Regions from separate parts of the Dickeya sp. CFBP 2040 genome, predicted to be linked through region 2. Evidence: riboswitches for the same ligand, from Rfam matches in the RefSeq annotation. Region 2 holds a riboswitch; each other region holds the start of a gene.
What was found. Region 2 has a riboswitch for thiamine pyrophosphate ahead of thiB (thiamine ABC transporter substrate binding subunit). Riboswitches for the same ligand answer to the same signal wherever they lie in the genome.

Region 1 (10,298 bases), on a different contig from region 2:
CGCATCTTCCAGCTTTTCCAATTGACTATCGAAATTGACCCTGGCGTCCTTCACGACCAGTGTTTCCCATACCAGATCCAGTATGCGGCGGTAAAGTTGTGCGTCCCCAAAATCGGTCTGCTGGCAGAACTCATGATAGTTGGGGTACATACGTTCACAAAGGCAGGCCATAAAGGTGACATGTTGCCAGCTTGCCAGCTTTTCCAGACGCAAATGAATAGGGTTACGTAACATCGTTTATCTCAAAATAATGGGCGGCAAGTGTAACGAAAATCACCAAACCGCCATATGCCTGAATTCCTAAAGTTTCCTGCCCGGCATTATCCTACAGCCCGACCTCACGTTGCCAGCGTTGAAACGTCGGACGGTTGGATGCTACCGCATCCGCCCAGCGGGTAGGCTCCGGCAGACGATACCCGTTCATACAGCGCATCACCCACTGTAACGCGCTGTCGGTACCAACACGGTGGCCGGTGGAGACAAACAGCGGGTTGCAACGCGCCTTGCTGCGCCATACCCAGCCAATCTGCTCATCCCGGTCCAGCAACGGCTGGCGGCTGCCTGCCGCGTCCGCCAGCAGTGAGAACTGCCCGCACAACCGGCGTTTGGCAACGCCAATCGTCGGCACATTGACCAGCAGGCCAAAATGGCTGGCAACCCCCAGACGACGAGGATGAGACACGCCATGCCCATCGACAAACAGCAAATCTGGCCGGTGTTGCAACTGCTCCCACGCCGCCAGCAGCGCCGGATATTCACGAAACGACAAAAAACCGGGGATATAAGGCATGACGGTTGGAATGCGGGCAATCTGGTATTCCACCAGTTGCAGCGATGGATAAGCCAGCACCGCCAGCGCAGCGCGGGTTACCGCGCCTTTCTGTTCGAAACCGACATCCGCACCGGCAATCAGCGTCGGCTGTTCAAAAGGTATATCGTCGTAACGCACCACCAATGCGGCTTTATCACATTGCTCGGCGCGTAACGCCTGCATATCCATCAGGCCATATCCTGATGATAGGGTGCAGATAACCGGTGTACGGCCTCGACGAAAACGCCGGCATGTTCCGGCGGCACATCCTGATGAATACCATGCCCCAGATTAAACACATGACCGTTGCCAGCGCCGAACCCGGCCAAAATGGTAGCGACTTCCTGTTCAATACGAGCCGGCGGTGCGTACAGCATGGACGGGTCCATATTGCCCTGCAACGCGACTCTGTCTCCCACACGACGCCGTGCGTCGGCAATGTCAGTCGTCCAGTCCAATCCCAGCGCGTCGCAGCCGGTATCCGCCATCGCTTCCAGCCACTGACCGCCGCCTTTGGTAAACAAGGTAACCGGCACCCGGCGCCCATCATTTTCACGCAACAGGCCATCGACAATTTTGTGCATATAGTGCAATGAGAATTCGCGGTAATCCGCCCCGCTCAGTGCGCCGCCCCAGGTATCAAAAATCATCACCGCCTGCGCGCCAGCACGAATCTGAGCGTTGAGGTAGAGCGTCACGCTGTTCGCCAGCTTGTCCAGCAGCAGATGCAGCGTACGCGGCTCGGCAAACATCATTTTTTTGATGACGGTAAAGGCTTTACTGCTGCCACCTTCAACCATATACGTCGCCAACGTCCATGGGCTGCCGGAAAAACCAATTAGCGGCACCGCACCGGCCAGATTGCGGCGAATCGTCCGCACCGCGTCCATTACGTAGCCCAGTTCCAGCTCCGGGTCAGGCAGCGGCAACTTTTCCACGTCGGCATGGCAAGTCACTGGCGATGTGAAGCGCGGCCCTTCGCCCGCTTCAAAATAGAGCCCCAACCCCATGGCGTCCGGCACGGTGAGAATATCGGAAAACAGGATGGCGGCATCCAGATTGTAGCGACGCAGCGGCTGCAACGTGACTTCGCAGGCCAGTTCAGCATTCTTGCACAGCGACATGAAATCACCCGCTTGCGAACGGGTCGCACGATATTCCGGCAGGTAGCGCCCCGCCTGACGCATCATCCATACTGGGGTGACATCCACGGGCTGGCGCAACAGAGCACGTAAATAGCGATCATTTTTCAGATCAGTCATGGTCTTTTCCTTGTAACGCCTGCTGGCAGGCATGATTGTCGCTGGCGATGACCGATCAGCTATCGGCCTCGCGGCACAGTACGACCGTGTCTTCAATCAGACGCCGTGCTACCGTACCCGGCGGCGGCAATTCAGGCAAGCAATCATAACGGAACCAGTTGGCATCACGCAGTTCAGAGGGATCATGCTTCACCTCACCGCCGTCATAGTCAGCCATGAACGCCATCATCAGCGAATGCGGGAATGGCCAGGGCTGCGAACAGACATAACGCAGGTTTTTAACGCGAATATGGCTCTCTTCCAGGACCTCCCGCGCTACCGCCTGCTCCAGCGTTTCCCCCACTTCGACAAAACCGGCCAGCGCAGTGTACATATTGCCTTTGTGGCGCAGATGCTGCGCCAGCAAAATCTTTTCGTGATGGCGAATCGCCACAATCACACAAGGGGCAATTTGCGGATAGTAGCGCTCTTTGCAGTGCGAACACAGGCAGGCCAGTTCGGTGGTGCTGGCAGACATCTCATGACCGCAGTAGCCGCAAAACCGGTGCGAACGATAGAACTCCGCCAGTTGCACCGCGCGGCCCGCCAACTGAAACAGCCCTGCATCCTGACTCAGCAGTTGACGCACCGATCCCATATCAGTCTTCTTATCCTGCAACACCAGCCATACCGGTTCTCCCTGCCACTCGCCTACCTGACGGGCAGCGTGCTGCTGCAACTGCCACTGCGCTGCCGTTCCTTGCGGTAACTCGCCCTGAGGCAGCCAAATCTGATGACGGTGATATACCACCCACCACCCGCTTTCTTCACCCTTCAGCGTCAATTCCATCACTTTTATCGCCCCGCTTATTGCCTGCTAGCCTGTTACGATAGCCAAAAATTCTGTCCGGCATTATCCGGCGTGGGTGAAGCCTTGGCAATGCGCTTTCAGGGTAAGCGCATTGCCCAGTTGATGTTCGACCATTGACGCCACGCCGCTACAACGCATAGAGTGTTGATGTTTTACGCCCCCCCTCAAGGGGTCCTATCTTGTCGGAGTGCCCAACACGTCTGATGGCGCGTGGGCTGAGACCGTTAATTCGGGATCCGCGGAACCTGATCAGGTTAATACCTGCGAAGGGAACAAGAGTAATGATATCGCCACCCCACCATTCATGCAGGGGAACGCGCAACCATCAGGGCAACACGCCCTCTGCCGTTGCCAGCCAACATCCGGCGATTACTCCCTCCGAACTCCAGACAAGCAATCTTCCCATTTAATGAACAGGAACTTGCTATGTCTACCGAATCCAAACTGTCCACGGAGCTGATGGCTTCCGGAGAAAAAACACCGTCTGGTCGTCGTGAACAACGTGCTGCCGCTCAACAGTTTATCGATACGCTGCGCGGCTCAACCTTCCCAAACTCACAGCGGATTTATCTGACCGGCTCACGCCCGGATATTCGCGTCCCGATGCGGGAAATCCAGCTAAGCCCAACGCTGATAGGTGGTAGCCGCGACAACCCGCGCTATGAACCGAACGAAGCGGTGCCGGTTTATGACACCGCCGGGCCTTACGGCGACCCGGTCAGCACGCCGGACGTACATCACGGACTCAGCAAACTGCGCGCCGGCTGGATTGCAGAACGCGACGACACGCAAGCATTACCACGAGCCAGCTCTGACTTTACCCAGCAGCGGCTGGCGGATCTCGGCCTTGCTCACCTGCGTTTTGAACATCTGCCACACCCCATACGTGCCAAAACGGGGCGTCGCGTCACCCAGTTGCATTACGCCCGTCAGGGCATCATCACGCCGGAGATGGAATTCATCGCCATCCGTGAAAATATGGGGCGTGAACGTATTCGCGGCGAGGTTCTGCGCCAGCAGCATCCGGGCCACAGTTTTGGCGCGTTGCTGCCGGACGACATCACACCGGAATTCGTGCGTCAGGAAGTTGCGGTCGGGCGGGCGATTATCCCTGCCAACATCAATCATCCCGAATCAGAACCGATGATCATTGGCCGCAATTTTCTGGTGAAGGTGAACGCCAATATCGGCAACTCTGCGGTGACCTCTTCGATTGAGGAAGAAGTCGAGAAACTGGTGTGGGCAACCCGTTGGGGTGCGGACACCGTGATGGACTTATCCACCGGGCGTTATATTCATGAAACCCGCGAGTGGATTCTGCGCAACAGCCCGGTGCCAATCGGCACAGTGCCGATTTATCAGGCGCTGGAAAAGGTTAACGGCATCGCGGAAAACCTGAGCTGGGAACTGTTCCGCGACACACTGCTGGAACAGGCGGAACAGGGGGTGGACTACTTCACCATTCACGCCGGCGTACTACTACGCTACGTGCCGATGACCGCCAAACGCCTGACCGGCATTGTGTCGCGCGGCGGTTCCATCATGGCGAAATGGTGCCTGTCGCACCATCAGGAAAACTTCCTCTACCAGCACTTCCGTGAAATTTGCGAAATCTGTGCCGCCTATGACGTCGCGCTGTCGCTGGGCGACGGCCTGCGCCCCGGTTCGATTCAGGATGCCAACGACGAAGCACAGTTTGCTGAACTGCACACGCTGGGGGAACTGACTAAGGTCGCCTGGGAATACGATGTGCAAGTGATGATCGAAGGCCCCGGTCATGTGCCGATGCAGATGATCCGCCGCAACATGACCGAAGAGCTGGAACACTGCCATGAAGCACCGTTCTACACGCTGGGCCCGCTCACCACAGATATCGCGCCGGGCTATGACCACTTTACGTCAGGTATCGGCGCGGCGATGATCGGCTGGTTCGGCTGCGCCATGCTGTGCTACGTCACCCCGAAAGAACATCTCGGCCTGCCGAACAAAAACGACGTCAAACAAGGGCTGATCGCCTACAAGATAGCCGCCCACGCCGCCGATCTGGCGAAGGGCCACCCCGGCGCGCAAATCCGCGACAACGCCATGTCCAAGGCACGCTTTGAATTCCGCTGGGAAGACCAGTTCAATCTGGCACTGGACCCGGAAACCGCCCGTGCCTACCACGATGAAACCCTGCCGCAGGAATCCGGCAAGGTGGCACATTTCTGCTCAATGTGCGGACCGAAATTCTGCTCGATGAAGATTACACAGGAAGTACGCGACTACGCCGCCCGTCAGGAAGCGCAACCGGTGGATGCCGGTATGGCGCAAATGTCCGCCGAATTCCGCGCACGCGGTAGCGAGCTGTACCACACCGCTACCAGCCTGCCGCAGGAGGAACGCTGATGAACCGTGCGTTTCCTGCCACCGACGCCCAACTGGGGCTTTATCCTGTGGTCGATAGCGTAGCGTGGATAGAACGCCTGCTGAGCGCGGGGGTTCGCACTCTCCAGCTACGCATTAAAGACCAGCCAGCGGAACAGGACATCATCCGGGCAATCGCGCTTGGCCGTCAGTATCAGGCCCGGCTGTTCATCAACGATTACTGGCAACTAGCGGTGAAGCATCAGGCGTACGGCGTACATCTGGGTCAGGAGGATCTCGATACTGCCGATCTGGCGGCGATCCACGCCGCCGGGCTACGTCTGGGCGTGTCTACCCATAACGATGCTGAACTGGCACGTGCCGTCGCCCTGTCGCCGTCTTACATCGCACTGGGCCATATTTTCCCGACCCAGACCAAAGCCATGCCATCGGCACCACAAGGTCTGGTGGAGTTGGCCCGTCATATTCGCGCGTTGAACGGGCGCTTTCCCACCGTCGCTATCGGCGGTATCAGCATTGACCGGGTACCCGCCGTGCTGGAAACCGGGGTCGGCAGCATTGCCGTGGTCAGCGCCATCACACAGGCCGCTGACTGGCGCGCCGCGACCGCGACGTTACTGCAATTGATCGAAGGACGGGAGGCATAACATGCTCGATGATCAGGCATTTATGCGCTACAGCCGCCAGTTGTTGCTGGAAGATATCGGCCAGGAAGGACAACAGAAACTGGCGGCAGTCAGGGTGTTGCTGGTGGGACTGGGCGGACTGGGATCGCCGGCGGCGCTCTATCTGGCGGCAGCCGGCGTCGGCACGCTGCTGCTGGCAGACCACGACACCCTGCACCTCTCCAATCTGCAACGGCAGATTCTCTACCGCAGCGCTCACCTGTCACGCCCCAAAACGGAGCTGGCCCGTCACGCGCTGGAAGCCATCAACCCACTGGTGAAAACCGTCGCGCTGACCACCCGACTTGAAGGCGAATCGCTGACAACCGCGGTGGCGCAAGCCGATCTGGTGCTGGACTGCTGCGACAACATGACCACCCGTCATGCGGTCAATGCCGCCTGCGTCGCGGCACAAAAACCGCTGATTAGCGCTAGCGCGGTGGGATTCAGCGGCCAGTTGCTGGTGCTGACGCCGCCTTACCCACACGGCTGCTACGCCTGCCTCTACCCGGACGCCACGGAACCTCGACGCAACTGCCGCACCGCCGGTGTACTCGGCCCGGTGGTCGGTGTGATGGGCACCTTACAGGCGCTGGAAGCGCTCAAACTGCTGTGCGGATTACCCTCACCACTGGACGGCAAATTACGTCTGTTCGATGCACGCCAGCAGCAATGGACCACGCTGCAACTGGCACGATCAGCGACCTGTCCGGTATGTGGAGGGCAGGCATGAAAATCCGGCTCAACGATGAGGTTATCGAACTGCATAGTGAGTTGACCGTCGCACAACTGCTTGAGCAGTTGAACCGGCTACAGCCCGGCACGGCGCTGGCCATCAATCACACCATCATCCCACGTGATAACTGGGCGCAACATATCGTGCGGGATGGTGATGACATTTTATTGTTTCAGGCGATCGCTGGAGGTTGAGATGCTGAAGATTGCAGATACAACGTTTACGTCCCGGTTATTAACCGGCACCGGCAAGTTTGCCAGCGCACAACGGATGCAGGATGCACTGCACGCCTCCGGCTCACAACTAGTCACGCTGGCAATGAAACGGGTGGATTTGAAAGGCGGCAGCGATGCCATTCTGGCACCGCTGCGCGAGTTGGGCGTACAGCTGCTGCCCAATACCTCCGGTGCCAAAACCGCCGAGGAAGCGGTGTTTGCCGCCCGACTGGCGCGTGAAGCGCTGGGCACGCACTGGGTGAAACTGGAAATCCACCCGGACATGAAATACCTGCTGCCCGACCCGGTGGAAACGCTAAAAGCCGCCGAACAACTGGTGAAAGACGGCTTTGTGGTACTGCCCTACTGCGGTGCCGACCCGGTGTTGTGCAAACGGCTGGAAGACGCCGGTTGTGCCGCGGTGATGCCGCTCGGCGCACCCATTGGTTCTAATCAGGGGCTGCAAACGCGTGACTTCCTGCGCATCATCATCGAGCAGGCGCGGGTACCGGTAGTTGTGGATGCTGGCATTGGCGCTCCCAGCCATGCGGCAGAAGCCATCGAACTGGGTGCCGATGCGGTACTGGTTAATACCGCTATCGCCGTGGCACGTGACCCGGTGCAGATGGCGCACGCCTTCCGACTGGCGGTGGACGCCGGTGCCATTGCCCGTCAGGCTGGTCTGGGTAGCCGCCGGCACCTCGCCAGCGCCACCAGCCCACTGACCGGCTTTCTGCAACATACGGAGACCGCCGACTGATGGATATCCACTCTCAATCGCCGTTGTTTGAACACCGCTGGCAACTGTTGGAATGGCATGACCTGACCCTGCGCATCAACAGTAAAACCGACGCTGACGTAGAGCGGGCGCTGTGCGCTGATCGGCCCACGCGCGACGATATGATGGCGTTGCTGTCGCCTGCTGCCAGTCGCTGGCTGGAACCGCTGGCCCAGCGGGCGCAACAACTGACGCGCCAGCGTTTTGGCAACACCGTCGGTTTCTATGTGCCGCTGTACCTTTCCAACCTGTGCGCCAACGACTGTACCTATTGTGGTTTCTCCATGAGTAACCATCTCAAACGCAAGACGCTCAATGAGCAGGAAATCCAGCGTGAGTGCGAGGCCATCAAGGCGCTGGGGTTCGATCACCTGCTGCTGGTGACCGGTGAACACCAGCGCAAAGTGGGAATGGACTATTTTCGCCAGATGTTGCCGTTAATTCGCCCACAATTCAGCTCACTGATGATGGAAGTGCAGCCGCTGTCGCAGGCGGAGTATGTCGAACTGAAAACCCTCGGTCTGGATGGGGTGCTGGTGTATCAGGAAACCTATCATGCAGCGACCTATGCCCGCCACCACCTGCGCGGCCAAAAACAGGATTTCGCCTGGCGACTGACGACGCCAGACAGGCTGGGGCGCGCCGGCATCGACAAGATCGGGCTGGGGGCGCTGATTGGGCTGTCCGACAGCTGGCGCACCGACTGCTACATGATGGCCGAGCACCTGCTGTATTTACAGCAAACCTACTGGCAAAGCCGCTACTCGGTGTCGTTCCCGCGTCTGCGCCCTTGTGCCGGCGGCATCGAACCCGCCTCGCTGATGGATGAAGCGCAACTGACGCAGGTGATTTGCGCCTTCCGGCTGCTGGCACCCGATGTGGAACTGTCGCTCTCTACCCGCGAATCACCGTTCTTCCGCGACCACATGATTCCGATTGCCATCAACAACGTCAGCGCGTTTTCCAAAACCCAACCGGGCGGCTACGCCGATGACCACCCGGAACTGGAACAATTCACCCCGCACGACAATCGCCGCCCGCAAGACGTGGCCGACGCCCTGACTCAGGCGGGGTTGCAACCAGTGTGGAAAGACTGGGACGGTTATCTGGGAAGGCCGACGACAGGCTGACTTACGCGTGCCTACTATACTCGGCTTCAAAAACACTCGGCTTCAAGCTACTGGGAAGATTAGGAGTATCACTGGTTTAGCGGCATCTGAACCGCAACCCGCTAAACCGTCGCCTCACCCGTCCCCGTTGCCAGCGTATGATCAACGGCGCTGCCTATCCTCTCTAGCGCCCAAACGATAGTGAATAGAGCAACGCAGCAATAAGGCAGACGATGCGAGACAACGCGCAGAAAAAGGTAATGGATACAAAGAGAGAACGATAGCCTGCGTACCACCACGCACATCACCAAACAGCCCGTCGCCAGGCCTGGCGGATGGTTGCTACAGTGCACGGGCTGATACAGCCGGAACCGAAGTCAACCATCGGTTCCGCCACCTACTGGTCAGCGTGGGAGAGAGAAAACCACGCTGGCTGTCAATATCGTGTCGGGCTACTCGGTCGGGTAGCCCGGCATCGCCCATACGGACGGCCAGTCTCCCGGCTGCCCACCGTTACATTCCGGCTGATAATTATAAGCCACAAGCTGGAAGGTTTTACCGTCAAACACCCATTGCGCGCTTTCACCGCAGTCGGCGATACCCCGCCCTTTCGCGGCGTGATACAACATACCGCTTTCCGGGTCATAGTCCACTTCGGTAAACCAGCGGATTTTTTCTTCACGGCTCTCCACCGTACGAATAGGTCTTGGCAGTTCCAGCAACTGCGCCGCCTGTGGGTTATTACGTGGAGTAACAAATAACATACTGGAGGACTGATAAGCCCCCATACCACAATTCAGCATCACCAGCGCCAAATCATTGGTCAGTGGTTCAGCCTCACTCAACTGACGGGCTTCTTTGCTCAGCCCACAGTCTTCCTCTTCCAGCAAGGTTTTTTTGGCATTAATTACGGCGTTAATCAACACCTTGGTATTGGTCAGAGGCGGCGGTTGGGTATAAGCTGGGCTGATTTCCTGTCCCATCGGCACCGGTGGCACCTGCGCCACGTCACCGTCGCCGACCTGCAACAACGCGCTGCGGTTATTAAGTCGCCCTTGCCGCTCATCTGCCAGCAATAACGCCGCATTCAGGCCATTGAGCGAGATGGATTCTTCCTGATTATTACTCTGACCGCCGCCATGCTCCGACAGCGACAACCGTTTGGCGTTCTTCGCCGCCAGTACAAACTGCTGGATCACAGCCAGTTGATCGGTATGGACGTAGAATGCGCCCTCTTCCTCGTCGGTTTGCCAGTCAGGCTGCGTCAACGCAAAACGTACTCCATCCAGATACAGCGCCTGGCGCTTATCAGCCAGATCGAAGTCCAATGAGACCTTGCCCCTGGCACCTGCTTCACGCTTTAGCGTCACACGCAGATACGGGTCATTGTTCCTGATGTCGCAATCATTCAGGTTATTACAGGTAATCTGCCAGTGCCTGAACACCTTCTGCACTGGAGCCGGATAACCAGAAGGCATCTCGCTGGCGCTGAACGCACTGCCAGA
Region 2 (10,298 bases):
TGTTGCTGAAATTGCTGCGACAGCGGCGTCCAGTCGGAACGTACCGTTTCCAGCCCTTTGAACACCATCTGCTCACCCTGTGCCGTTATTGTCATACCGGCATAGCGCTTTTTGCTGCCCAGTTCGGCACCGCGAATCGTGGGCATCAGAAAACGGTGGAAGTGGGTTTCGTATTCCATCTCCAGCGCGCTGATCAAGCCGTGTTGCTGGTGCAGGTGCTGTTGCCACCAGTCGTTGATATAGGCCACCAGTTCACGACCAATGATGTTTGCTTCGTCCTCGTGGTGAGCACGCTTAAGCCAGACAAAGGTCGAATCCGTATCGCCATAAATCACCTGATAACCTTTGGCTTCAATCAGGGAACGGGTCTGGCGCATGATCTCATGGCCACGCAGGGTAATTGAAGACGCCAGACGCGGATCGAAAAAGCGGCAACCGCTCGACCCCAGTACGCCGTAAAATGCATTCATGATGATCTTCAGCGCCTGCGACAGCGGCTTGTTGTTTTCCTGCTTGGCGAGGTCGCGCTCATGCCAAATCTCTTCGACAATTGCAGGCAGACAGTGCTGGCGGCGGGAAAACCAGGCGCCGCGAAAGCCTTCGACCGCGTGCTGCTCATCAGGCTGCTGCAAACCGGTTATCAGCCCGACCGGGTCAATCAGGAAGGTGCGAATGATTGAGGGGTAGAGGCTTTTATAGTCCAGTACCAACACCGAATCGTACAGACCGGGGCGGGAATCCATCACGTAGCCGCCGGGGCTGGCTTCAGGCGGCACGTCGCCGAGGTTCGGCGCGACAAACCCGGCCCGGTGCATACGCGGCAGGTAGAGGTGAGTAAATGCCGCCACCGAACCGCCGCTGCGGTCTGCCGCCAGCCCGGTTACGCTGGCGCGCTCCAGCAAAAAAGCGATCAAATGGGTTTTCTCAAAGATGCGTGTCACCAGTTCGCAGTCTTTCAGGTTGTAGCGCGCCAGTGCGGGTTTGTCTTGCTGAAAGCGCTGTTCGATTTCTTCCAGCCGCTGGTAAGGATTGTCACTGGCTTTTCCTTCGCCAAGCAGCGACTGGGCGACAAACTCCAGGCTGAACGAGGCAAAATTCCAGGTGGCGGATTTCAGCGCTTCAATACCATCTACTATCAACCGACCCGGCGCACCGGCGAAAAAATGCCCTTGTCGATAGCCATGCTCGCGCCACTCCATCTCCTGACCGTCGCGTCCGAACCGTAATGGAATACGGTAGCGCTCGGCGTGTTGCTGCAATACCCGCAGGTCAAACTGCACCAGATTCCAGCCGATAATCACATCCGGGTCGTAGGTGTGCAGCCACTGATTGAGTTTTTCCAGCAGTTGTGGACGACTGGCGACGTATTCCAGCGTCAGGTCGCCAGCGTCGCTGGGGATGCCGTTTTCTGGTCCTAACATAAATACCTGACGCTGACCACACCCTTCCAGACCGATACAGTAAAGTTCGCCGTGGCGGCTGGTTTCGATATCCAGCGATACGGTTTTGAGTGACGGGCGGTAGTCGGGCGCAGGTTTCAATTTGACGTTGTCAATCAGCCCACCAGTGGTTTCTTCGCCGCTAAACCAGACCGGCGCGGTGATAAACCGCTCCATCAGAAGCCGCTCCGGCGGGCGGATATCTGCCTCGTATACCGGGATTCCCGCTTCCTGAAGTTTCTTCTCCAGACGTAACAACTGGCGGTAGTGCAGACAGTACAGCCCCAGTTGCGGTTCGTGGTGGAAGTTTTTCAGCGCCAGCGGTCGTAATTGCCAGTGCTTTTCACTACTTAACAGTTGGGTGATTTGTGCCTGATGTCGCATCGGTACAAACGCCACCGCCTGCTGCGGCGATAACCTGATCCGGCAGGGACCGTCATCGGTTGCCAGCCAGCATTCGACCTGAATCCCGGCAGGGGTATCCTGCCAGTGGCGGGTCAATACAAAGCCCTGACGCGGTGGGGAAAGGGTCATAGCGTATAGTCAGAAGGTCAGTGGAGTAATGCAACAAATTATGTATATATATACAGTTTTTGTCCAGTTTTAGCGCCGTTCTCAATAGCGCTGTCTACTGTGCTGTCAAGCCGTTGCAGAAAGAAGACCACACCCTATTCCCGTTGTTTCCTGCTATCATCCGGTTATCTTTGGTTATAAAAAATGCAGAAATGTAGAGAATTATGGAAGCCTGGCTGGAGCATCTGATCACTCAATCGTTAGCGTATTCACTGACGGCAGTACTGTTGGTGGCGTTTCTGGAGTCGTTGGCGTTGGTGGGACTCTTGTTGCCCGGCACGCTGATGATGGCATCGCTGGGAGCATTTATCGGCAGCGGCGATATGGGGCTATATCCTGCCTGGGGCATGGGCATTATCGGTTGCCTGCTGGGAGACTGGATTTCCTTCTTCATTGGCTGGCGTTTTAAGGAGAAGCTGCATAACTGGTCTTTCCTGCAAAAACATCGAGCTTATGTGTATCGTACCGAAAAGATGCTGCATCAGCACAATATGGCGACCATTCTGATTGGGCGGTTTTTTGGCCCGACTCGCCCGTTGATCCCGATGGTGGCCGGAATGCTGGAGCTGTCGCCCCGGCGTTTTGCACTGCCGAATATCATCGGCTGTCTCACCTGGCCGCCGGTTTACCTGATGCCCGGCATTCTGGCGGGCGTGGCAATTGATATTCCCAAACAAGCCGACAGCAGCGGCTTTAAATGGCTGCTGTTGATCACGGCGATGTTGCTGTGGAGTGCGGGCTGGCTGCTGTGGCGATGGTGGCGTGTGCATCGTGGCGCCAACGCTGAATTAGCCGGTTGGCTGACACTGGCGCGCCTGCGCTGGCTGGCACCATTGACGGCGGTTATCGCGGTCATCAGTCTGTGGCAGTTGTGGCAGCATCCGTTGATGCCGGTTTACCGACACCTGTTGTGGCAGATTCTAATGGATAAATGAGCGAGCGCGATACCGGTTTTCCCGGTATCGCATCCCATCGGTTAGCGGTAAAATTCTGCCACCTGATCAAAGATTCGCATCTCTTCGCCGTGGCGAGTCACCTGCAACACGTCTTCCAGCTTTTCTACCTGACTTATCATCTGCGCCAGACGCTGATCGTCTTTTACCAGTAGCCAGATGCGGCTTTGATCGCTGTCCGGCAGCGGCATACACATGATGCCTTCCACGTTGAACGCGCGGCGGGCGAACAGCCCACATACGTGCGACATCACACCCGGATGGTTGCGTACCGAGAGTTCCAGCGTGACCTGTGCAGTCGTCGATGAAGTCTGCATAATTTAATCTCCAATCATCTCAATATTGGCGGCACCCGGCGGTACCATCGGGAATACTTTCTCGTTGATGTCGATAACGGCATGGATCAACGTCGGGCCGGGCCGTTGCAGGGCGTCGCGCAGGGCGGCTTGTGGATTTTCAACCGCGTTGAGATCGCAGGTGGCAAAACCGAATCCGGAGGCAATCGCCAGAAAGTTGGTCTGATACCGGTAGTCAGACGCTACGAAGTTTCGCTGATAGAACAGCTCCTGCTGCTGGTGCACCAACCCCAGCGACTGGTTGTTCATCAGTACGATTTTTACGTTCAGGTTCTCTTCCACGGCAGTCGCCATTTCCTGAATGTTCATCATCAGGCTGCCATCGCCGGAAAAACAGACTACGGTACGCTGCGGTTCCGCCAGTGCTGCGCCGATAGCCGCAGGCACGCCAAAACCCATCGTCCCCAGTCCGCCGGAGGTCAACCATTGGCGTGAGCGCCGCAGCGGGTAGGCTTGCGCCACCCACATCTGGTGCTGGCCTACGTCAGTGGTGATGATGGCCTGATCGTCCAGCTGATCCGCTACGGCGCGGATCAACCCGTAATGGCTGAGCGGATCGTCGGCGTTTGGCATATTGAATGGGAAATCGCGTTGCAGGGCGCGCACCTGATCGAGCCAGTCGGCACGCGGCTGACGCTCGACAAGCGGCAGTAACTGGTCCAGCGCCTGCGCCACATCGGCGTGGATCGCCACGTGTGGCTGGCGGATCTTACCGAGTTCCGCCGGATCGATATCGATATGGATCACCTGAGCATTCGGGCAGAATTCTTCTGCCTTGCCGATAGCGCGATCATCAAATCGTGCGCCCAGCACAATCAACAAATCCGATTGCTGCAGGATCATATTGGTGTAACGAGCGGCGTGCATACCGAGCATACCGAGCGACAGCGGGTGATCCACCGGCATGGCACCCAGCGCCATCAGTGTCATGGTGGTGGGCAACCCGGCGCGTTCCGCCAGTTCGATAGCCTGCTGATGCGCACTGGCGCTGATGATTCCGCCGCCCAGATACAGGATCGGACGTTTGGCCTGATTGATCATCGCGGCGGCAGTGCTTAGGTCGCTGGCATCGGCAGTGGGAGCGGGTGACTTCACTGCTGGTGCAGGCAGCTCCGCCAGATCGATAGTCGCCGTTTGTACGTCTTTGGGGATGTCAACCCAGACTGGACCGGGACGACCGGATTGCGCCAGCCGGAAGGCATCATTAATGACCTGCGGCAGCTCACTGATGTCGCGTACCAGATAGTTGTGTTTGGTGACCGGGATTGAGATGCCGTAAGTGTCCACTTCCTGAAAAGCATCAGTGCCGATCATGCCCGAAGGCACCTGAGCGGTGATGCACACCAGTGGAATAGAATCGAGCTTGGCGTCTGCAATGGCAGTGAGCAGGTTAGTGGCGCCGGGTCCGCTGGATGCCATGCAAACCGCCGCTTTACCGCTGACGCGCGCCATTCCCTGAGCGATAAAACCGGCTCCCTGCTCATGGCGGGCGAGGACGTGGCGAATAGTGCGGCTTTTTCCCAACGCATCGTACAGCGGCAGCGCTGCGCCGCCCGGAATACCGGTTACAGTGGTAATGCCTTGCTGTTCCAGCAGACGGATGATCAGCTCAGCTCCTGTATAACGCATAGTCATATCCTTTATCAGAGCCGGTGTCAGGAGGAGCGGGGTGGGTGACATAAAGAAACCCCGCTCGGCTTGCGCCGGCGGGGTTTGGAATCCAGGTTTGATTCGGAACCCGTTACGGCGCGCTGCCGACCACGACCACCACGCGCACGACGACGACCGCATCATGCTGCGCGGCGCTGTTTAGTAGTGCGAAAGTAGGGGTGGTGTGTTTCACGGGTAACCTTCATGTTCGTTTTGGTTAATTTGCGCTCCCATATAACCATGAGTGCGGAAAAATAGACAAGGTTTCAACACGGTAAAACCGCATAAATGCGATTAATGTCACGTTTTTTAATCGAGAATTTTTTAATCGAGAACGTTTTAAGGGCGCGTTGTTATTTCAGACCGAGTATTCTCGCTGCATCCGCGTGGTGCGCCAGCTCTGCGGTCGGGCCGTCGTGATAGATGCGGCCATCCACCACCAGTACGCTGCGCGGCGCGATGCGTATGGCATCTTCTAACTGGTGCGACACCATCAGCAGCGTTAACCGCCGTTCACGGCAAATTTCGTCTACTAACGCCAGCATCTCCTGACGCAACGCTGGGTCGAGTGCGGAGAACGGTTCGTCCAGCAGCAGGATCGGTTGCTGGCGAATCAGGCAGCGCGCCAGCGCCGCTCGTTGCCGTTGACCGCCGGAAACCTGTGATGGCAGGCGTTCCAGCAGCTCCGATAATCCCATACGACTGGCGATCATGCTTAGCGTATCCCATTGTTCCGCATTCAGTTTCAGGCCGGGGTGCAGGCCGAGCGCGATATTCTGCGCCAGCGTCAGATGGGGAAACAGATTGTTTTCCTGAAACAGGATCGACACCGGGCGTTTCGCCGGTGGTGTAGCATCGTGATCCTGTCCGTTCAACTGTAACTGGCCGCTATCGGCGGGTAGGAAACCGGCGATCAGGCTCAGTAGGGTGCTTTTACCCGCGCCGCTTGGACCCAGAATGGCAAGGCGCTCGCCGGGCTGCACCTGTAAATCGAAGCGCATCGGCAGGTGTTGGTAGAGGTAGGTCAACTTATGGAGTGCTATCATGTAAGCCCGCCAGTTTCTCAATCAGGGTAAACAGCATAAAGCACAGCAATAGCAGTAGCAGCGCTGTTACCGCGCCCTCAGCGCTGCGATAAGCACCAATCTGCTGATAAAGATAAAACGGCAGGGTGCGGAATTGCTCGTTGCCAAATAGCGCGATGATGCCGAAATCGCCCACCGACAACACTGAGGCAAAGGCCAGCGCCTGTGCGATGGGGGCGCGTAGCGCCTTCAGTTCCACCACTTTTAGGCGATGCCAGCCACGAATATCCAGTGACTGACACAACAAGCTGTAACGTGCGGCGGCGTCAGTCATTGGGTTTTCCAGCACTTTCATGGCATAAGGGATAGCCAGCAGCGCATTGGTCAGCACCACCAGCCCGTAAGGGGAAGAGGGTAACCCGATGGTGCGATTGAATAGCAGGAAAAACCCCGACGCCAGCACAATGCCTGGCATCGCCAGAATCAGCATTCCGCTCAGATCCAGCAATTGGGCGGCTAACTGCTGCTGGCGCAGTTTCAACTCCCGGCTGCTCCACAGCAGCATCAGCGTTAATGTCACGCTGAGCGCACCGGCAGCCAGCGCGATGCCAAGAGAGGTCCAGAATGTTTGCCATAAAGCGGGCTGGCGCAACACGTCTGGTAGCGAGCGGTTTAGTCCATCCACCACCACGGCCAGCAGCGGCGGCAGCAGCAGTAATAGCACCGCTGTAATCAGCAGCGTATCGGCAACGCGGCTACACAGGCTGTCTTGTGGGTCGCGCCAGTGCTGGCGATTACTGACACCGACCGCCAGTAACCGGCTCAGTCGCTGGCTGAGTAACACCAGCCCCAGACAACATACCATCTGTAATAGCGCCAACAGCGCGGCGCGCGCCGGGTCATAATCAAAGTTGAGCGCCTGATAGATAGCCAGTTCGATGGTCGTCGCCTGCGGGCCGCCACCCAGCGCCAGCACGGTAGCAAAGCTGGCAAAGCACAGCATGAAGATCAGTGCCCCGGCAGGTAAGAGCTGGCGGCGCAGCCACGGCCATTCCACCAGACGGAAGAAGTACCAGCCGCGCAGGCCGAGTTGTGCTGCCAACTGGCGTTGCTCGGTCGCAATGCCTTCCAGCGCCTGCAAGAACAGTCGGGTTGCCAGCGGCAGATTAAAAAAGACATGAGCCAGCAGGATGCCCTGCAAGCCGTAAGGCGAAAACCGGTATTCGATGCCCACCTGCATCAGCAAACGTGCCAGCCAGCCTTCCCGTCCATAGACGCTGAGAATGCCGAATACCGCCACCAGCACCGGCAGCACCAGCGTCATCGCGCACAGGCGCAGCAACAGACGATGGCCGGGAAAACGGCGGCGATACAACGCCCGCGCCAGAAACAGCGCGGGCAAGGTGGAAAGCAGTGCCGATAACAACGCCTGCCAAAAGCTGAAGCGGATGACATGCCAGAGGTAGCTGTCATTCCACAGCGACTGCCAGGGCACGCTGGGTGCGTCCAGCCACAGTGCGCCGAACGCCAGCACGGCGGTGCCAAGCAGTAAAACAGCCGCCAGCAGCCCCGGCCACAGCCAGCCGGGAATCAGCGGCTGACGGCGCGCTGCCATGCCTGAACCCAATTCGTCCGCTGTTCTGCGACTTGCTGTGGGGTAAACTCCAGCGCGCTGGCAGGCCGCGTCAGGGTGTTATAGCCTTCAGGCAACTCGGTTTTGATCACCGGGTACATCCAGTTAGTAGTCGGAATGATCTGCTGAACAGCAGGGCTTATCATAAATTGCAGAAAACGTGCTGCCAGTTGTGGGTTTTTACTGCCAGCCAGTTGGGCGGCGACTTCCACCTGCAGGTAGTGGCCTTCGCTGAAATTGGCCGCCGCATAGCTATCTTTCTTCTCGGCGATGAGATGGTAAGCCGGTGAAGTGGTGTAACTCAGCACCAGATCGGCTTCACCTTTCAGGAACAGGCCGTAGGCTTCGCTCCAGCCTTTGGTGACGGTGACGGTTTTCGCCGCCAGTTTCTGCCAGGCTTGTGGTGCTTTGTCGCCATACACGTTTTGCATCCACAACAGTAACCCCAGCCCCGGTGTGCTGGTGCGCGGATCTTCGTAGATAACCTTCCACGACTGGTTGCTTTCCACCAGTTCATGCAGGCTTCTCGGCGGGTTTTTCAGCTTGTCTTTGTTATAGACGAAGGCGAAATAGCCGTAGTCGAAGGGCAGGAAGGTGTCGTTGTGCCAGCCGCCGGGCAGCGTCAGCGTGCTGGTGTTGACGCCATGCGGGGCGAACAGGCCGGTCTGCGCCGCCGCCTGCACCAGATTGTTATCCAGTCCCAGCGCCACGTCCGCCGGGCTATTTTTGCCCTCCATACGCAGACGGTTGAGCAGCGCGACGCCATCTTCCAGCGCGACGAATTTCAGTTCGCAGTCACACTCTTTTTCAAATGCGGTTTTGACCGCCGGGCCGGGACCCCACTCCGAGGCGAACGAATCGTAGGTGTAGACCGTCAGGGTCGGTTTGGCGAACACGGGGGCGGACAGCAATAACAGACAGGACAGTAATTTCTTTAACACTTTGCGCTCCAAATTGTTGAAGGCGGCAAAGGTCTTTGAGCAAGCAGGATGCAGTCTCAAATCCCTTCGCCGGTATTAACCGGATCAGGTTCGACGGGTATTTTCTCAGCGGCGCAAACGTACATGATTGTTAGTACATGACTATTCGTACATGACTGCTCGTACATGAATGTTGGGGCCGCACCCCGTTGAGAACGGCGCTATTGTAAAGTGTTTGTCACATCAGTAAAAGCGTCATGACTGGCGGCAGAGGATCATGTTGGCGGGGCTGGCGGCGCGAACCAGGCGGACTTGAAATCGAACCAGCCCAGCGTGTTCATATGCAGTCCCCGCATGTTGGCTTGCCCTTGCAACCGCAGCCAGTGGTGGAACAGCGGATGAAGCTGCTGGCGGCTGACCAGTGACTGGCTCCAGTCCGCCAGTGATAGCTCGCCCTGACGCCACTGACGTGCGGTGTTATCCAGCTCGTCTTCCCCCAGACAATGCCGCAGCAGTGGCAGTTCATACAGCATGGCGAACAGGGAAAATTCCAGCGGCAGGTAGAAGTTAGCACTGCCGAGCCAGAGGTCGCTGGCGTCAGCGCCCTGACACCAGACGTCGAACTCCAGACTGCGTAGCGTCAGCGTGACGCCGTGCGATGCCAGCAGACGGCCTATGATGCTGCTTATCACCGCGTATTCGGGGTGATCGCGATAGCTGGTGAGGGTGAGGTGCGTCAGGCCGACGGGTTTTTCCCGCACTGCCCGCGGTGGGCTGTGATGCCAGCGCGGCAGCAGGCCATAAGCGGGAGACCAGTCGCTCTGGTACGGGCTATCGGCCAGGCCGAGCATCGCCACGGGGCTGAGTACCTGACATAACCAGTGACGAACCTCCGGGTCTGCCATCTGCGGCGAACGGCGGTCGAACAGCAGGAAATAGCAGCCTTCTTCAAGCCGATTTTCCAGTTCATTATCGATGGTGTCATCGCCTTGCAGCGTGACCGTGCAGGCGGGGATGATCGGCGCGTCCGGCAGCACCCAGATACTGACTTCGTCAATGAGCGCCCGGTAGCCGAAGTAATCGTCAAACGCGGCGATTTTTAACTGATTGGGGGAATTGCGTACCACTTTATACGGCCCGGTGCCGACAGGCTGGCGCATAAAATCCGGCAGTGTTTGCCATTCTTGCGGCAGGATCATCGCCGGTACGCTGCCGAGCAACCATGGCAGCCAGTTGTCCGGCGTATTGAGCCGGATATCCAGCACAAACGGTGTCGGTGACGATATATCGGTTAAATGGGAGAACAGCGGTAGCGTCTTCAGCCGGGACAACGAGGCGATCACGTCCTCCATGGTCAGTTCCCGACCATGGTGAAAACGAATCGCCGGGCGCAAATAGAAACGCCAGTGCCGCGGCGACAGCGCCTGCCAGTGGTGAGCGATATCCGGCAGCAGTTCCCCATTTTCCTCATTTAAGCTGGTCAGCCCGCTGAAAATCTGGCGGGCGATGTGGGTTTCCGAACGCCGTAACGCACTGCCGGGCAACAGGTTGTGCATGGGTCGGTAGTACAGGATACGCAACAGGTGGCGTCCTTGCCGTACACTGCGGCCAAGGTGCGACAGTAGCATCTGGCGTACGGTTTCTTTGTCGCCCACCAGTTGTACCAACTGGTCGATGCGATCCTGCTCCAGCAGGTCTTCGGCCCGCTGCTGTTGCAGCGTCAATCCAGTGTAGATAAAGCCGAGGTGC
Region 3 (10,298 bases), on a different contig from region 2:
ATACCCGTAGCTTTACCATTGGGCTGTTCGGCGGCTGGCTGGCGCGCATCGGCAGTGGGATGCTGCCATTTATGACGCCGGTGTTTCTGCAAATCGGCCTAGAGTACACACCGTTTCACGCCGGTATGATGATGATCCCGCTGGTGCTCGGCAACATGGGGATGAAACGGCTGGTGGTGTTGATAGTCAACCGATTCGGTTACCGTGCCGTATTAATTGCCTCCACCCTGACGCTGGCGTTAGCCACCCTGCTGTTTGCGCTGGTGGCGCTGATGAACTGGCACTGGATGACCCCGGTAGTACTACTGCTGGTAGGCATGGTGAACGGTATCCGTTTTTCTACCATGAATACTCTGACGCTCAAGGATTTACCTGACGATCTGGCCAGTGGCGGTAACAGCCTGCTGTCGATGTCGATGCAATTATCCACCAGTATGGGGGTGACCATCGCCGGTCTGTTGCTGGGCATTTTCGCCAATCAGCATCTGGTGAGTGGCACGCCGGAAACCCATACGGTATTCCTCTACACCTATCTGTGCATGGTGGCGGTGATGGCGTTCCCGGCGCTGATTTTTAACCACGTGCCGCCCGATACCATTCAACAGGCGACGCTAACGCGCGCTTCACGAGGTGAATGATGAGATTCGGCATCACCGCCAGGCTGTTTCTGGCGATTTTTTCCACCTGTATGCTGGTGCTGGTCATCATGCATCTGGGTGTCCGGCTCAGTTTTGAGAAAGGGTTTATCGACTACATCCGCCACGGCAACGAACAGCGAGTGGTGCAAATTCGCAGTTGGCTGGAAGATCAGTATCAGCAACACGGCAACTGGGATTTTCTGCACAATAACGAGCACGGCATTTTCTCCATGTTACGGGAGATGGAACAGAATAACGATGAAGCGATGCAAGCCTGGCGTACCCGGTTTTGGGTCACGGACGAGAACCGCCGCCGCCTGATAGGCCCGCCAATTCCGATGCCAGCCGGCAGCAACTGGCAACCGCTGATGGCGAAAACACAGACCGTTGGCTGGCTGGTGACTGCGCCGGTAGAAGGGCTGACCCGCAGCGCAGATATCAACTTCGACCGCCAGCAACAGCGTACCAGTTGGCTGATTGTCGCTTTTACTACCCTGTTAGCCGCAGTGGTGACCTGGATGATGTCGCGCGGGCTGCTGGCCCCGGTCAAACGGCTGGTTAATGGCATCCACCAACTGGCGGGCGGAGATTTTAGCACACGCGTAACAGCCAGTGGGCGCGATGAACTGGATCGTCTGGCGCAGGACTTTAATCAGTTAGCCTCAGCGCTGGAAAAAAACGAACAGTCGCGCCGCGCATTCATGGCAGACATATCCCACGAGTTGCGCACCCCACTGGCGGTGCTGCGTGGTGAGCTGGAAGCCTTGCAGGATGGCGTGCGCCGACCCGATACCGCAGCGTTTAGCTCACTACAAACGGAGGTCGCGTTACTGACCAAACTGGTGGACGACTTGCATCAACTGTCGTTGTCCGATCTTGGCGCACTGGCTTACCGCAAGACCGCCGTCAATGTCAGCGCGCTGCTACAGGTGTCGATAGCGTCGTTCAGGGAACGTTTTCAGCACAAAAACATCCAACTCACTACCCGCTTTCATCCCGAAGCTGTCGTATTTGGCGACCCGGACCGACTGAACCAATTGTTCAATAATCTGCTGGAAAACAGCTTGCGTTATACTGATGATGCGGGACAACTGGAGGTGGAAACCGAATTACGCCAGCAACGGCTGGTCATTCACTGGCGTGATAGCGCCCCCGGCATCAGCGATGAACAACTGGCGCTGATATTCGAGCGTTTCTACCGCGCAGAAAGCTCGCGCAACCGTGCCAGCGGCGGCTCCGGACTGGGGTTGTCCATTTGCGCCAATATCATTGAGGCGCACGATGGACGCCTGTATGCTGAGCATTCATCACTCGGCGGCGTACAAATCACTGTCGAGATTCCGTTGCACCTCTCCTGACACAGGAATCGACATGACAGCATCGTCTCCTGCAGTGGCGGGTAATGAAAACCTGCCGGTGTTGATCGTTGAAGATGAGCCTAAACTGGCCCAATTGCTGGTGGATTACCTGCAGGCATCCGGTTACCGCACTCACTGGCTGACGCAGGGCGAGGAAGTCGAGCCTTGGGTACGGGAACATCCTTGCCAGTTGATCCTGTTGGATCTGATGCTGCCGGGCCGTGACGGCCTGACGCTCTGTCGCGCCATTCGCGGTTTTTCCAACGTGCCGATTATCATGGTGACTGCACGTACCGACGAAATCGACCGGCTGCTGGGGCTGGAAATCGGCGCCGACGATTACATCTGCAAACCCTACAGCCCGCGTGAAGTGGTCGCACGGGTGAAAACCCTGCTGCGCCGCTGTCGCTGGCAACATGAGCCGCTACCAGGTGATGCGCAGCCCGCATTGCTGATAGACCAAAACCGTTACCAGGCTAGCTACCTTGGGCGACACCTGGAACTGACACCCGCCGAGTTTCGACTGCTGAAAACCCTCTCTGCCGAGCCGGGGCGGGTCTTTTCGCGCGAACAGTTGCTCGATCATCTGTATGACGATTACCGGGTGGTGACTGACCGCACCATCGACAGCCACATCAAGAACCTGCGCCGCAAGCTGGAAACCTTTGATCAGGAAACATCATTTATCCGCACGGTGTACGGCATTGGTTACCGCTGGGAAGCCGCCGCCAGTCAGGAAATATCTACGTAACGCCATGACGGCGGTCATGCCGTCAAAGAAACTGTCTGACCCGGTTAAAAATTTGCAATTTCCTCTCAGCTTCGGGCTGCTAGCATACTCATCAAACATAATAATCATGATGAGGGTAAACATGTCGGGATTAGTCAATGGCAAGTGGGTCAATGGCGATGTAGCGGCTGAAGAAATCAAAGGCGGCGCATTTCACCGTCAGGAAACCCGGTTCCGTGACACAACGCTGGCCCCGGAAGCTGGGCGTTATCAGTTGTTCGTCTCGTATCTTTGTCCGTGGGCATCTCGCACGTTGATCTACCGCAATCTGAAAGCCCTGCAGAACGTGATAGCACTGTCGGTAGCAAACCCCTGCATCGGTGAACAAGGGTGGGAATTCAGCACCCCGCAGGATGCAGGCGACAACGTAGCGCCGGTGCGTTACCTGCACCAACTCTACACCGCCAGCGATGCGCATTATACCGGTAAGGTTTCAGTGCCGGTGCTGTGGGACCGTAAAGAAGGCCGCATCGTCAATAATGAATCGTCGGAGATCATCCGCCTGCTCAACCACGCGTTCAACGACCTGACCGGTAACCAGTTGGACTTTTATCCGCCGGACCTGCAACCGGAAATTGATCGCTGGAACAGCCTGGTTTATGACAACATCAACAACGGCGTGTACAAGACCGGTTTCGCCAAAACCCAGGAAAATTACGATCAGGCGGTCACCAACCTGTTTGCCTCTCTCGATACGGTGGAAGCGCATCTGGCCCATCACCGCTATCTGGCTGGCGATACCCTGACCGAAGCTGACTGGCGGCTATTTGTTACGCTGGTGCGTTTCGACGCCGCTTACCATGGCGCATTCAAATGTAACATCCGCCGTCTGGAAGATTACCCGCACCTTTCCGGCTATCTGCGTGAGCTGTACCAATGGCCGGGAGTCAAAGAAACGGTCAGGCTGGATCACATCAAAGCCGGTTACTACAGCATCCTCTGGCTTAACCCCACCGCCATTATTCCAAAAGGTCCGCAGGTGGACTTCGAGCGCCCACACCAGCGCGATCTGGTCGGCCCGTCAGCGGGTATTCGTGTCTTTTAGAAATCACCTTCGCTAAAAAAACTATCTAACGGTGGTGGTTCACTAACACCACCTACCTATATATTACCTACTCCCCAGCGCATCCCTATCACTTACAGATATTACCCCATCTCACCTGGCATAAATAATAACTTATATACATTACTTTGAATTACAGTAATTGCCATATGATTTCAAAATTTTAATATTAATAAGATAACAATCTCGCAAATAATAGCATCATGTTAGCTATTCATTTATCATGCCTTTCACTTCTAAGAGCTCATCGTAATACAGACCAAAAAAACATCAATTCAAAGGGAAATTATGAATATTTCAACTGATGATGATTGCCTGGGGTTCGATACAACCTCTCCTAATGCTAAAAATTTTAAAATCATCAAATACAGCGACGGCTTTTTCAGTTCTATTCCACATGATTTTTTCCAGAACTGGCTAGGTGAGCAATCTGACGTTGGCTTATTTCATATTGGTAAAGCATCAGGTGTTGGTGTTGGCTCCATGGTAAAATATGACTCTGACCAGCAAAGCTTAAGGATAGGTAGATTTGTTTCAGGTGGTTCCCGATTAAAATTCATACTGAATGGGCAGCACGAAATGCGAACCATATCAACAGCCATGTTCGCCATCTTTGGTGATGGACTCATGAATCCCGAACAACCTCAATACCAGGACTCTGTCATCAAAAATGATGTCTGGATTGGGGACGAAGCCATGATGCTGGGTGGTGGTATTATTGAAAATGGATGTGTTATTGGTGCGCGGTCATTACTTCCTCCCAATTTCAGAAGTGAAGCGTATGGAATCTATGCCGGAACGCCTGCAAAACTCATCCGCTTTCGTTTTCCAGAAAAAGTTCGGGAAGCGCTATTAGATATCGCCTGGTGGGATATGCCTAATCTGTTTGCATGGATAAAACATCACATGCAGTATTTTTTTGCTGATCTGACCCATGATGAAGCACGGAGCCTGGATGTTCTATCCGAGCTAAAAGAGAAAAAACAACAGTGGTTAGCAAAGACTCAACAGCAACCCTAAGCCTCATCATTAAAAAAATAACATGGCGCTGGCTTGCAGACGTCAAGCCAGCCATCTTTAAGCCACTCGCCTTTTGTTACCCCGTTTTTGTCCATTGACTACTGATTTTTCCCGCCGTTGGCGTTAGAATCTGCCGCCTTTACTGTTCCCCCACCGGGAACAGCCTGACCTGTGATCAGACTTGAGAAAACACCATGTTTAAACCGGAATTACTCTCTCCGGCCGGTACGCTGAAAAATATGCGTTACGCCTTTGCCTATGGCGCAGATGCAATTTATGCCGGCCAGCCTCGCTACAGCCTGCGTGTGCGCAATAACGAATTCAACCACCAGACGCTGGCGCAAGCCATCAATGAAGCCCATGCGCTGGGCAAGAAATTTTATGTGGTGGTCAACATCGCGCCGCATAACGCCAAACTCAAAACCTTCCTGCGTGACCTGCAACCGGTTGTCGAGATGAACCCGGACGCCCTGATCATGTCCGACCCAGGGCTTATCATGATGGTGCGGGAAAACTTCCCGCAGATGCCGATTCACCTGTCGGTACAGGCCAATGCAGTCAACTGGGCGACGGTGAAGTTCTGGCAGCAGATGGGGCTGAGCCGGGTGATTCTGTCACGCGAGCTATCGCTGGAAGAAATTGAGGAAATCCGCCACCAGGTGCCGGACATGGAGTTGGAAGTTTTCGTCCACGGCGCACTGTGTATGGCCTATTCAGGCCGCTGCCTGTTGTCTGGCTATATCAATAAACGCGACCCCAATCAGGGCACCTGCACCAACGCCTGCCGTTGGGAATATAACGTGCAGGAAGGCAAAGAAGACGTGGTGGGCAACATTGTGCACATCCATGAACCGATTGCCGTCACACAACTCGACAGCGCTCAGCCAGAGCCGACGCTTGGCATCGGCGCACCTACCGACAAGGTATTCATGCTGGAAGAGAAGCAGCGCCCAGGTGAATACATGAGCGCGTTTGAAGATGAACACGGCACTTACATCATGAACTCACGTGATCTGCGCGCCATTCAGCATGTAGAACGCCTGACCAACATGCAGGTTGCTTCGCTGAAAATCGAAGGCCGCACCAAATCCTTCTATTACTGCGCCCGCACCGCGCAGGTATACCGCCGCGCCATTGATGACGCGGTAGCCGGCAAACCATTCGACCCGACGCTGCTGCAAACGCTGGAAGGGCTGGCGCACCGCGGTTATACCGAAGGCTTCCTGCGCCGTCACGTCCACGAGGATTACCAGAATTACGACTACGGTTACTCGGTATCAGACCAGCAGCAGTTTGTCGGAGAATTTACCGGCAAGCGGCGTGATGGGCTGGCAGAAGTGGCGGTCAAAAACAAGTTCTCCCGTGGCGACAGCGTGGAAATGATGACGCCGGGCGGCAACATTCAGTTCACTGTCGATACCCTGCTCAACAAAAAAGGTCAGGCTATCGATGTCGCACCGGGTGACGGCCACATCGTGTATCTGCCGGTGCCGGATGATATCGCACTGGAATACGCGTTACTGCTGCGTAATCTTCCCGGCACCAGTACCCGCAATCCACACGCGAAATAACAAAAAAGTGACAAAATAATGCCAATTGTGACAATTTTTAGAATCAGATCACATCAATGGCATGGTTAACTGGCTATTATTGCAGCGCTGAGAAAATACAAAACGTAAAATAAGCGTAGTAATGCTACTAGGAACCACCTCCTTGGCCAGCTCAATCTCCCTTGAGCTGGCTTTTTCTTTTCTGGCTACTTACTCCCGCTTCAGGCGTGGGCTATTCACCAGATAGAGCGTAATCACCAAAATCAGGATCGCACCGGAATAGGTAAAGGTATCCGCCGGGTTTTTATGATCGACAATAATCAACCGCACGATGGCGGTAATACCGATGTAAATGAAGTAGCGCAGCGGGAAGTGATAACCGGATAGAAAATACTTCACGATCAGCGCCAGAAACTCAAAATAGAGAAAATAAATCACCAGACTTTCGATCAGCATATACGAAGACTCTTTTTCATTGCTGACCAGCAGAACCGAGGCCAAATGCCAGGTTTCCTTGCCCAGAAAAATCACCAAAATCACCGCCAGCAGTAACAGACCCAAATTAAGTATCGTCTGTAGCCCTTTGGCAATCATGACTGCACGCGCTGAACCCGCCATGAGCATCTCCTCAGTCCTGTCATTCAGAGAAAACACCGCTCAGAAAAAAGCCTCTAAAACCCGGCAAGCGTTAGCCCCACCACACAGGCAATAATCTGACACAGATCACAAAATTACCGGGTCATCTGCAGGCTGTCTATGCAATATTATTACCATTTATCTAAATTTCTTATCGCTTGTATCAGGACACCACCTTTACCACCAGTGGTGAAAATGGTGTACCGGGCCGATGCCATAACCAACCTCTAGCGAATCCGCCTGCTCCAGCGCCCCTTGCAGCCAGACCCGCGCGGCGGACAAGGTATCCCGCCAGTTATTATGACGAGGTCGCAACGCTGCCAGCGCAGCCGACAGCGTGCAGCCGGTACCGTGCGTATGCCGGGTGTTGACGCGCGGCGTACTCAACCGCACCGGCTCAACATCCGGCATGAACAGCCAGTCCGGGCTTTCGCTGCCGTTCAGGTGGCCGCCTTTCATCAATACCGCCTGACACCCCATTGCCAGCAATGCTTCCCCTTGCCGGCGCATGTCTCTTTCATCGTCAGCAAGCGAGCACCGTAATAGCGCCGCTGCTTCCGGCAGGTTGGGGGTAATCAGCGATACACGCGGCAACAGTAACTGGCGCACCACCTCCACCGCATCTGGCGCCAGTAGCGCATCACCGCTTTTCGCCAGCATCACCGTATCCAACACTACATAAGGCACCGGGTAGCACAACAGTCGGTCCGCTACGGCTTCCACAATATCCCTCTGTGCCAACATGCCGATTTTGGCGCTATCAATGCGTACATCACTCAGCACCGAATCCAGTTGGGCGGCAACAAACGCCGGTTCAATGCGATAGACCGACTGCACGCCGCGTGTATTCTGCGCCACCAGCGCGGTAATCACGCTGGTGCCGTAAACGCCCAGCGCTGAAAACGTTTTGAGGTCAGCCTGAATGCCCGCGCCGCCGCTCGGATCAGTACCCGCGATAGTCAGTGCGTTGAGACGTTTCATACCAATGCCTCCCGGTTCAGGGTATAGAGCGCATCCGAAAACGCGTGGATGAAGCTCTCCGCGCCACTCGCCCATTGCCCGAAGCGGAGCACCACAACACAAGCGGCGGTAGCATGACAAGGGCGGTGCCTTTCCTGCGAACAGAAATCAGTCACCATCTCATGGGTAAAACAATGTGTCAGCGGCGCGCGTGAGCGGAAAGCATCAAGGGAATCTGCGAAGAATGCAGCGGGGAAACGTACAGATCGAGCGTTCATAAACCTCCCAACCAGCGTGAAAGAAAGCGGTACCGGTGGGGATACCGTGACTTCCCTACGCTGGCATTATCCAGATCAGGTAATACGGGTTTTTCTCAGCCTTCACGCAGAAGGGCACCCCGAGTCAACGAACGCCATTATTGGAAGCATTAGCGAAAAAGATCAATGACAGATTAAAGAAGGTTAGTAGCAGGCATCAGCCAGCTTCATCATTTTGCCCGGCACAAATCAGCACCACCATCCTTTAATCGACATCAACAACAAACCCAATAACCCGCCACCTGAAATATGAAAGGTATAGATAAGATATATCTCATATATTGCTACTGAAATATTAATGTCATTACAACACTAAATTATAAACCTGAGCCATTGCATTTAAAATTTAAGCCACAGTGTAGATAACGCCATTCATTATTTAAAAATCAGGAGCATCAGACTTATGCCGGTCATTAAAAAAATCGCCAATATATTTCAGTTCATTAAAAACACAACATACTGTTTCCGCCGGTCTATTTTCTTTGCAACTCACCAGAGAAATAGCAATAAAAAAAATATATTACTCATTAATAAGATAAAAAACAGTGTGATTGACATACGTTGGATGTCATGGGTCACATCAAGACTATTACCTCTTTTTACTGTGCTATTCCTTTATACCCTGCCTGTGCAGGCGGCAATGTTCAACAACGCTGTGGTTTTTGGTGATAGTTTGAGTGATGCAGGTAATCTTTCACAGACATTAGGACTAGGTGTTTCAAGGTTTACCACTAATCCTGGAGAAAATACTGCCATGTATGTAGCCGATGGCTTAGGTTTATCCGTCACTGCTTCATCCTCCGGGGGGACTGACTTTGCCTGGGGTGGAGCCGGTATTCTTAATAACTATTCGCTGGGTATCCTTTTCTCAAGCACGATCCAATCTCAGGTTAACAGTTACTTGCAAAATAACCATGCCAGCGCGTCAACACTTTATCAAATGTGGGGAGGCTCCAATGACATATATGCCATCTACGAGTCCGCCCCCACCACAGCAACAGCGGAGATTATTCCCGTAGCGCAGGAAGAAGTATCATTATTGAACAGCCTATATCATGCAGGTGGGAAATATGTAGTGGTTTACAACCTTCCTAACCTTGGAGCAACTCCTGACGGCATAAGTCATCACCTGGAAAAAAAATATCAGGACGTGGTTAGCCAATATAATCAGACATTAAACAACGGTCTCGACACACTAAGTAAAGATGGGCTTAATATCATTCCTGTCAATACCTATAAAATTATGGCTGAAATCATGGCTAATCCATCAGCCTATGGCATCATCAATACGACTCGTGGCGCCTGTGACACCCTATCATCACTTATCTGCTCAACCGGAGATTATGCCAAAGGAACTGAAAATACCTATCTTTTTGCAGATAATGTCCATCCCACCACGGGTGGTTACAAGATGCTTGCCAGTGTCGTTTTGTCTGAAATGGCAGCGCCCGGTAAAATCTCGCTGCTGAGCCAGGGTCCACTGGCAGCCACGAAATCACAGTACAATCTGCTACGCAATGAAATTCTGGCCGATACCCGCGGGAATGAGACACGCGTATTTTTGGGTGGCGATTACCGCCACGCCCGTTCAACCGACAATACCTTGCCAACCAACGGTAATAATCGCTTTATCTCGGTCGGCGGCGACGTGAAATTGAGTGAAAATTTTAACGTAGGTGCGGTGGTGACCCAGTCTAATCAAACAGCGAACATTAGTGATGCGGGTTATAAGCTGTATGACAGCAGCATCGCGCTTTACGAGGTCTATCACATCGATAATGCCTGGCTGAGTACCTTCTTCAATGCTGGCCGCTCCAACTTTAATGATGTTTATCGCACTATTCATATCGGCCCGGCCAATCGTCAGGAATCTGGTTCAGTAAACGGGCATCACCTTGGAGGGGGTATTGATGGCGGCTGGTGGTTCAGTCTTGGGCCGGTTAAAACTGGCCCTTTTGCCCGCCTT

Region 1: it holds a riboswitch for thiamine pyrophosphate, as region 2 does, so the genes downstream of both, thiC (phosphomethylpyrimidine synthase ThiC) here and thiB (thiamine ABC transporter substrate binding subunit) in region 2, are expected to answer to the same signal.
Region 3: it holds a riboswitch for thiamine pyrophosphate, as region 2 does, so the genes downstream of both, Dpoa2040_RS18315 (hypothetical protein) here and thiB (thiamine ABC transporter substrate binding subunit) in region 2, are expected to answer to the same signal.

What each region holds. Positions count from the first base shown of each region.
Region 1 is NZ_JAAVXH010000088.1:4,838-15,135, forward strand. Features, by position in the region: gene Dpoa2040_RS13505 (YjaG family protein) at 1-234, opposite strand, end outside; gene nfi (deoxyribonuclease V) at 326-1,000, opposite strand; gene hemE (uroporphyrinogen decarboxylase) at 1,000-2,073, opposite strand; gene nudC (NAD(+) diphosphatase) at 2,129-2,902, opposite strand; TPP riboswitch at 3,097-3,212, shown strand; gene thiC (phosphomethylpyrimidine synthase ThiC) at 3,350-5,311, shown strand; gene thiE (thiamine phosphate synthase) at 5,311-5,937, shown strand; gene Dpoa2040_RS13535 (HesA/MoeB/ThiF family protein) at 5,939-6,688, shown strand; gene thiS (sulfur carrier protein ThiS) at 6,685-6,885, shown strand; gene Dpoa2040_RS13545 (thiazole synthase) at 6,887-7,666, shown strand; gene thiH (2-iminoacetate synthase ThiH) at 7,666-8,814, shown strand; gene Dpoa2040_RS13555 (DUF1176 domain-containing protein) at 9,246-10,298, opposite strand, start outside.
Region 2 is NZ_JAAVXH010000087.1:248,338-258,635, reverse strand. Features, by position in the region: gene Dpoa2040_RS12850 (DNA polymerase II) at 1-1,973, opposite strand, end outside; gene Dpoa2040_RS12845 (DedA family protein) at 2,177-2,947, shown strand; gene ilvN (acetolactate synthase small subunit) at 2,989-3,282, opposite strand; gene ilvB (acetolactate synthase large subunit) at 3,286-4,950, opposite strand; gene thiQ (thiamine ABC transporter ATP-binding protein ThiQ) at 5,325-6,017, opposite strand; gene thiP (thiamine/thiamine pyrophosphate ABC transporter permease ThiP) at 6,001-7,611, opposite strand; gene thiB (thiamine ABC transporter substrate binding subunit) at 7,587-8,570, opposite strand; TPP riboswitch at 8,614-8,768, opposite strand; gene sgrR (HTH-type transcriptional regulator SgrR) at 8,825-10,298, opposite strand, start outside.
Region 3 is NZ_JAAVXH010000021.1:37,832-48,129, forward strand. Features, by position in the region: gene mdtD (multidrug transporter subunit MdtD) at 1-638, shown strand, start outside; gene baeS (two-component system sensor histidine kinase BaeS) at 638-1,996, shown strand; gene baeR (two-component system response regulator BaeR) at 2,010-2,747, shown strand; gene Dpoa2040_RS02925 (glutathione S-transferase family protein) at 2,869-3,831, shown strand; gene Dpoa2040_RS02930 (CatB-related O-acetyltransferase) at 4,138-4,869, shown strand; gene yegQ (tRNA 5-hydroxyuridine modification protein YegQ) at 5,064-6,440, shown strand; gene psiE (phosphate-starvation-inducible protein PsiE) at 6,630-7,037, opposite strand; gene thiD (bifunctional hydroxymethylpyrimidine kinase/phosphomethylpyrimidine kinase) at 7,233-8,036, opposite strand; gene Dpoa2040_RS18315 (hypothetical protein) at 8,033-8,293, opposite strand; TPP riboswitch at 8,329-8,425, opposite strand; gene Dpoa2040_RS02955 (autotransporter outer membrane beta-barrel domain-containing protein) at 8,736-10,298, shown strand, end outside.